DNA from 2 places in the Bradyrhizobium sp. B120 genome. Region 1 is predicted to be linked to the other one. Evidence: predicted binding sites of a transcription regulator. Region 1 holds the regulator's gene; the other holds the start of a gene.
What was found. The regulator LexA, encoded in region 1, represses DNA repair genes until DNA is damaged. The targets are predictions, from matches to a motif close to TGTTCNNNNTGTGTTCNG.
Positions count from the first base shown of each region.

Region 2: the regulator LexA is predicted to act here: its motif matches at 2,089-2,106, upstream of ACOIX3_RS00130 (YifB family Mg chelatase-like AAA ATPase).

Region 1 covers NZ_CP185242.1:4,684,970-4,688,267, reverse strand. The annotation lists gene ACOIX3_RS21425 (hypothetical protein) at 1-23, opposite strand, end outside; gene ACOIX3_RS21420 (hypothetical protein) at 169-597, opposite strand; gene lexA (transcriptional repressor LexA) at 854-1,558, opposite strand; gene glp (gephyrin-like molybdotransferase Glp) at 1,802-3,013, opposite strand; gene ACOIX3_RS21405 (HAD family hydrolase) at 3,033-3,298, opposite strand, start outside.
Region 2 covers NZ_CP185242.1:22,535-25,832, reverse strand. The annotation lists gene ACOIX3_RS00140 (MBL fold metallo-hydrolase) at 1-893, shown strand, start outside; partial or broken gene ACOIX3_RS00135 (MBL fold metallo-hydrolase) at 1,669-2,052, shown strand; gene ACOIX3_RS00130 (YifB family Mg chelatase-like AAA ATPase) at 2,157-3,298, shown strand, end outside.

The sequences.
Region 1 (3,298 bases):
TGCCATGTGACCTTGTCGACCACCACGCACGTCCTCCGTGCCCGATGATGCGCCAAGGCGCGTGTCGACGCAATTCTCCAGCTGCGCCCCGGAACCCGGCGTCCGGGGTCGCTCGAAATCGCTTAGGTCATCCGCCGCCGGACAGCTCATTCCGCGGCGACGATGCGTTCAACCCAAAAACAGCGACGCAAATGCGGAGGGCCGCCGCTCCACCACCTTCGGCTTCTGCTCGACCGGCGGATGCAGTGCCGGCAATTGCAGCACGCTGACGCGTTGTCCCTCGACCAGCTGGGTCACCAGCACATGGCTGCCGTCGGGGAATTCGACCGCGTCATGATGGCGATCGGGAACGTCGGGCTCGACTTCGTTGAACACGCCGACGCGGAAGTTCATCGTCTTGGTCCAGATCCAGCGGCTGTCGTAGCGAACGTTCTCGGCGAAAGCGAGCTCGGTGCCCGGCAGCATGCAGACCGCGACAGTGGGATCGGTCTCCGAAGCAAAGCCGCGGGTCGACGTGCCGCGGAAAGTCGTGGTGATCAGCGTCTCTCCAACAATGGCGGGGCGCGACGCCACGGCGTGCAGACTATAGTCACACATCGGATGGCTCCTCTAATCGAGGTAGCGACCCGTGCCTCTCCTTGAGGCATAGGGCCTCTACCAGAGTGGACGATAGCGAACGAGTGTCTCCTCGTTTCTGGGCGATTGTACGACTGGTCGCCCAACGCTCCCGATCACAAACACGCGACGCTGCGTGAGAGGTATCGGAGCGCATCGGGCAAACAGCACGTTGCGCTATCATTCAAGGAACGATCCGATGTGTTGCTCGTTCCCCGCCGCCGCAAGTATTTGAAATTCAGTATTTGCGATAGAGGCCGATCAGCTTGCCCTGGATGCGGACCCGGTTCGGCGGCAGGATGCGCACTTCATAGGCGGTATTGGCCGGCTCCAGCGCGATCGATGCGCCGCGGCGGCGGAAGCGCTTCAGGGTGGCTTCCTCCTCGTCGATCAGCGCCACCACGATGTCGCCGGTGTTGGCGACGTCGTTGCGCTGGATCAGCGCCATGTCGCCGTCGAGGATGCCGGCATCGACCATCGAGTCGCCGCGCACTTCCAGCGCATAGTGCTCGCCGGAGCCGAGCATGTCGGGCGGTACGCTGATGGTGTGGCTGCGGGTCTGCAGCGCCTCGATCGGCGTACCGGCGGCGATCCGGCCCATCACGGGGACCGCGACCGGACGGTTGCCGTCGTCCTCGGCGATCGGCGGCGAGCTGGTGCGCTTGCCGAGGGTGCCTTCGATGACGCTCGGCGTGAAGCCGCGGCGGCCGTTGCCGCCGCCAGCCGAGAGTTCGGGCAGCTTGATGACTTCGATGGCGCGGGCGCGGTTGGGCAGGCGGCGGATGAATCCGCGCTCTTCCAGCGCAGTGATCAGGCGGTGGATTCCGGACTTCGAGCGCAGGTCGAGCGCATCCTTCATCTCGTCGAACGAGGGCGGTACGCCGGCCTCTTTCAGACGTTCATTGATGAAACGCAGAAGTTCGTACTGTTTGCGCGTGAGCATCTCGAGTATTCCCCCGGTTGGTAGCGTCGTTCGATTCCGAGACTCTTCAGGTAGGCCTGCAGGCGGGGCCTGACCTCAGGAGCACGGTGCTCATCACAAGCGCTCCCTCGCGGCCTCCCATTTGTACACACCAGTACTCGAAACAAATCATGAACGGACACTATATGTTCGATATGTGTTCCGCAACCACTTAATTTCCGGTGAACGCATCCGGCGAGCGCTCAAGCGATGCGGTCTGCGCCGTCACTCGGGCAGTGTCAGGATCTCGCATTCGCTGCCTTTGACGGCGGCAGGCGCAAACGGCGGACGCACGAGAAGTGCCCGTGCCGCAGCGAGATTCCCGAGCAGCGACGAGTCCTGCTGTGTGACCGGCGTTGCGATCAGCGTGCCGTCCTCGCGCGCCTCGATGCGTGCGCGCAGATAGTCCTCGCGCTGGTCGTTGGCGGCGAGGTCGCGGCCGAGCAATGCGCTCTCGCGGCGATGACGAACAGCTTTTCGGCCGCTCAGTGCCCGAATCAACGGCACCAGAAACAGGAAGGCGCAGACATAGGAGGACACCGGATTGCCGGGCAGGCCGATCACCCGCATTGCGCCGAGCCGGCCATGCATCATCGGCTTGCCGGGTCGCATCGCAATCCGCCAGAACGCCATCTGAACGCCCTCGGCCTCCAGCGACTGCTTGACCAGGTCGTGGTCGCCGACCGAGGCGCCGCCGGTCGTGATCAGGATGTCGGCACCGGTCTCGCGCGCCCGGCGGATGCCGGCGGTGGTGGCTTCCACCGTGTCGGCGGCAACCCCGAGATCGACGGTCTCGGCGCCCTCGGCGCGCGCCAGTGCCCGCAGCGCGTAACCGTTGGAATAGACGATCTGGCCGGGCCCGGGCGTCGCGCCCGGCATCACCAGCTCGTCGCCGGTCGCCAGCACCGCGACCTTCGGACGACGGTGCACCGCGAGGTCCGGATAGTTCATGGCGGCCGCCAGTGACAGCGCGCGATCGGAGAGGCGGCTGCCGGCGGCGAGCAGCACGTCGCCTTCACGGAAGTCGACGCCGGCCGGGCGGATGTGCCGTCCGGCGGCAGCTGGCTCGGTGATCGTGATGTGGTCGCCGTCGACGGCGGTGTCTTCCTGGATGATGACGGCGTCGGCGCCATTAGGGATCACGCCGCCGGTGAAGATCCGCACCGCTTCGCCGGCGCCGACCGTGCGCTCGAACGGCCGGCCGGCGGCGACTTCGCCGATCACCTTGAGCCGGACCGTCAGATCACCGGCGTCGGCCGCGCGCACGGCATAGCCGTCCATCGCCGACATCGGCTGCGGCGGCTGGGTGCGCAGCGCGGCGAGGTCGCGCGCCAGGGTGCGGTGGTAGGCGGCATCGAGCGCCACCATCTCCTCCGGCAGCGGTTCGGCGCCGGCGAGGACGGCGGACAGGGCATCGGCAACCGGCATCAGGGCCACGCTCGGAGCTCCTTCAATCCTAATGTTCAATACCAAGTGCAGTCAGAGCCCGCGCCACGTCATCCGTCGATGTCACGTGGATGGCATGAAGGCCGCGCGCCCGCGCGCCCTCGATGTTGGCGGCCAGGTCGTCGAAGAACAGGATCCGCGACGCCGGCACGCCGATGGCTTTTACCACATGATCGTAGGCCTCGGCGTCGGGTTTCCGATGGCCGATCGTCGAGGACAGGAAGACGGTGCGGAAATGGCTGAGCAGCTCGGCATGGATGACCGAGAAATGCGCGA
Region 2 (3,298 bases), 4.5 Mb from region 1:
CACAGGCACGCGCGCCGAAGCTCGGCACGCAGACTCCCTATTGGCACCGCTTCGTTCTCGGCGATGCCGAAGTGACCGTCGTCTCCGACGGCCCGCTTCCGCTCGGCGATCCCTCCGGCACCTTCACCGGCGTGCCGAAGGAAGAAGTGAAGAAGATGCTCTCCGACAATTTCCTCTCGCCCGACAATGTCGTGCTCGAGCAGAACTCACCGATCGTCAACATGGGCGACAGGCTGATCCTGTTCGATACCGGCATGGGTACCTCGAAGGCCTTCGGTCCGACCACCGGCCGGCAGCAGAAGAGCATGCAGGAAGCCGGCATCAAGCCGGAGGACATCGACGCCGTCGTGCTGTCGCACGCGCATATCGATCATATCGGCGGCATCGTCGGCGCCGACGACAAGCCGTTGTTCCCGAATGCGCAGTACTACATCGCACAGAGCGATCTCGATTTCTGGACCGACGAAGGCAAGATGGGCAGTCCGTTGAAGGACTTTATCGTGCACGCCCGCAAGAACCTGCTGCCGGTGCGCGACCGCATCGTGTTCTTCAAGGACGGCCAGGAATTCCTGCCCGGCGTGACCGCGATCGCAGCGCCCGGCCACACCGTGGGTCACTCCATCTTCATGGTGAGCTCGGGCGGCAAGTCCTTTGCCTTCCTCGGCGATCTCTCGCATCACGCGGTGCTGCTGCTGGAGCGGCCGCGGATGGAGTTCTCCTACGACACCGATCCGAAGCAGGCGGCGAACTCACGGGTCAAGCTGCTGGAGATGCTGGCCGCGAACAAGACGCCGGTGATGTCCTATCACTTCGCCTGGCCCGGCTACGGCCACGTCGCCAAGGCCGGCGAGGGCTTCCACTACTATCCGGAACCGATGCAGATGACGCTGTGACGGCGGCGCATCCGGGCGGCGCCAGTCGCCCGGATGTTCCCTTAATGTTCTTGCGTTGGGCAGCCCGCTCCGCTACCTTGGGTGGCGGAAGATAGGGGCAGCATGGTCCAGCGGGTTTCCACCGTCGCATTCGAGGGGATCGAGGCTGATCTCAGAACGAACGAAGGCAGCATTGGCCGAGGCAAAACGTCGAGACAAAATTCTTGGGTTGAATGGTCGGAATTTGGCCGCGAAGAACCGCCGGACTGCTGACGGATTTGTATCCCAACTCAAATTGGATGCGGAATTATTGCAGCGAGATTGCGCGGCATTCTCTCTTGAAATGGGTCGACAGACGGCAAGTCGTTGAAGAGGGCGTTATCGGTGCGAGTCTTTTTGATCCTGAAGCGATATGGTGCATGCCCGCTTCTGTTCTCACATACCACCCAGCAGACGCCATGCTTTTTACCTGCAGCACAGTGGAGGGTCCCGACAAGTTCACGACGCTCTGCAAACGCGGTTCCACAAGGAACAGACCGGTCTCTGCATCGACCAACCACCCATCAGAGCTGAGGTCATATAATCTATAGATCTCACCGGAACGCATGGAAGTCACCTTCCACGTACTGCCGTCCTTATCTAATCTAAACAGTCCTCGCTCAGACCCGATCAGATAGCCGTTAGCCGCAGTCCTCAGGTCGTAAATTCTTCCGACATCTTTCGATATGAGTTCTAACTTCTTCGTCTGCTGTGCGTAGAAGTTTATCTCGGAATCAGAATCGATAATTAGATCACCCGCAAGAACCTGCTGCCGGTGCGCGATCGCATCGTGTTCTTCAAGGATGGCCAGGAATTCCTGCCCGGCGTGACGGCGATCGCAGCACCCGGTCACACCGTGGGTCACTCCATCTTCCTGGTGAGCTCAGGCGGCAAGTCCTTTGCCTTCCTCGGTGACCTCTCGCATCACGCGGTGCTGCTGCTGGAGCGGCCGCGGATGGAGTTCTCCTACGACACCGATCCGAAGCAGGCGGCGAACTCACGGGTCAGGCTGCTGGAGATGCTGGCCGCCAACAAGACGCCGGTGATGTCCTATCACTTCGCCTGGCCAGGCTACGGCCACGTCGCCAAGGCCGGCGACGGCTTCCACTACTATCCGGAACCGATGCAGATGACGCTGTGACGGCACTATCCGGGGGCGGCGCGCGTCGTCCCCGGATGTTCCCTTAATGTTCTTGCGCTGGGCAGCCCGCTCCGCTACCTTGGGTGGCGGAAGATAGGGGCAGCATGGTCCAGCGGGTTTCCACCGTCGCATTCGAGGGGATTGAGGCCCGTGCGGTCGACGTACAGGTCCAGGTCGCGCCGGGACTGCCGGCTTTTGCGATCGTCGGCCTGCCCGACAAGGCGGTGTCGGAGGCACGCGAGCGGGTGCGCTCGGCGCTGATCGCCTCCGGCCTCGCGCTCCCCGCCCGCCGCATCACCGTCAACCTCGCGCCGGCCGATTTGCCCAAGGAGGGCAGCCATTACGACCTGCCGATCGCGCTCGGCCTGATGGCGGCGATCGGGGCGATCCCGCCGGATGCGCTGAGCGGCTTCACCGTGCTTGGCGAGCTCGGGCTCGACGGCTCGATCGCACCGGTGGCGGGGGTGCTACCCGCCGCGATCGGCGCCAATTCGCGCGACGAGGGGCTGATCTGTCCCGCCGCCTGCGGCTCGGAGGCCGCCTGGGCGAGCCCGGACATCCAGATCATCGCAGCCCACTCGCTGATCCAGATCGCCAATCACTTCAAGGGCACGCAGCTGCTGTCGCGGCCGCAGCCGAAGGTGCAAGATCAAAACGAGGCGCGCGAGGAAGCGCTGCTCGACCTGCGCGACATCAAGGGCCAGGAGAGTGCAAAACGCGCGCTCGAGATCGCGGCCGCCGGCGGACACCATTTGCTGATGATCGGCTCGCCCGGCGCCGGCAAGTCGATGCTGGCGGCGCGGCTGCCTTCGATCCTGCCGCCGCTGTCGCCGTCCGAATTGCTCGAGGTCTCGATGATCGCCTCCGTCGCCGGCGAGATCCGCGACGGCGCGTTGACCGCGCGGCGCCCGTTCCGCAGCCCGCATCATTCCGCCAGCATGGCCGCGCTGACCGGCGGCGGCATGCGCGCCAAGCCGGGCGAGATCTCGCTCGCGCATCAGGGCGTGCTGTTCCTCGACGAATTGCCGGAGTTCGATCCGCGGGTGCTGGATTCGCTGCGCCAGCCGCTGGAGAACGGCGAGGTTTCGGTGAGCCGGGCCAACCATCGCGTCACCTATCCGGCGCGCTTCATGCTGGTCGCGGCGATGAACCCGTGCCGCTGCGGCCACGCTTACGAGCCCGGCTATTCCTGCAAGCGCGGCCGGCTCGACCGCTGCACCGCCGACTACCAGATGCGGATCTCCGG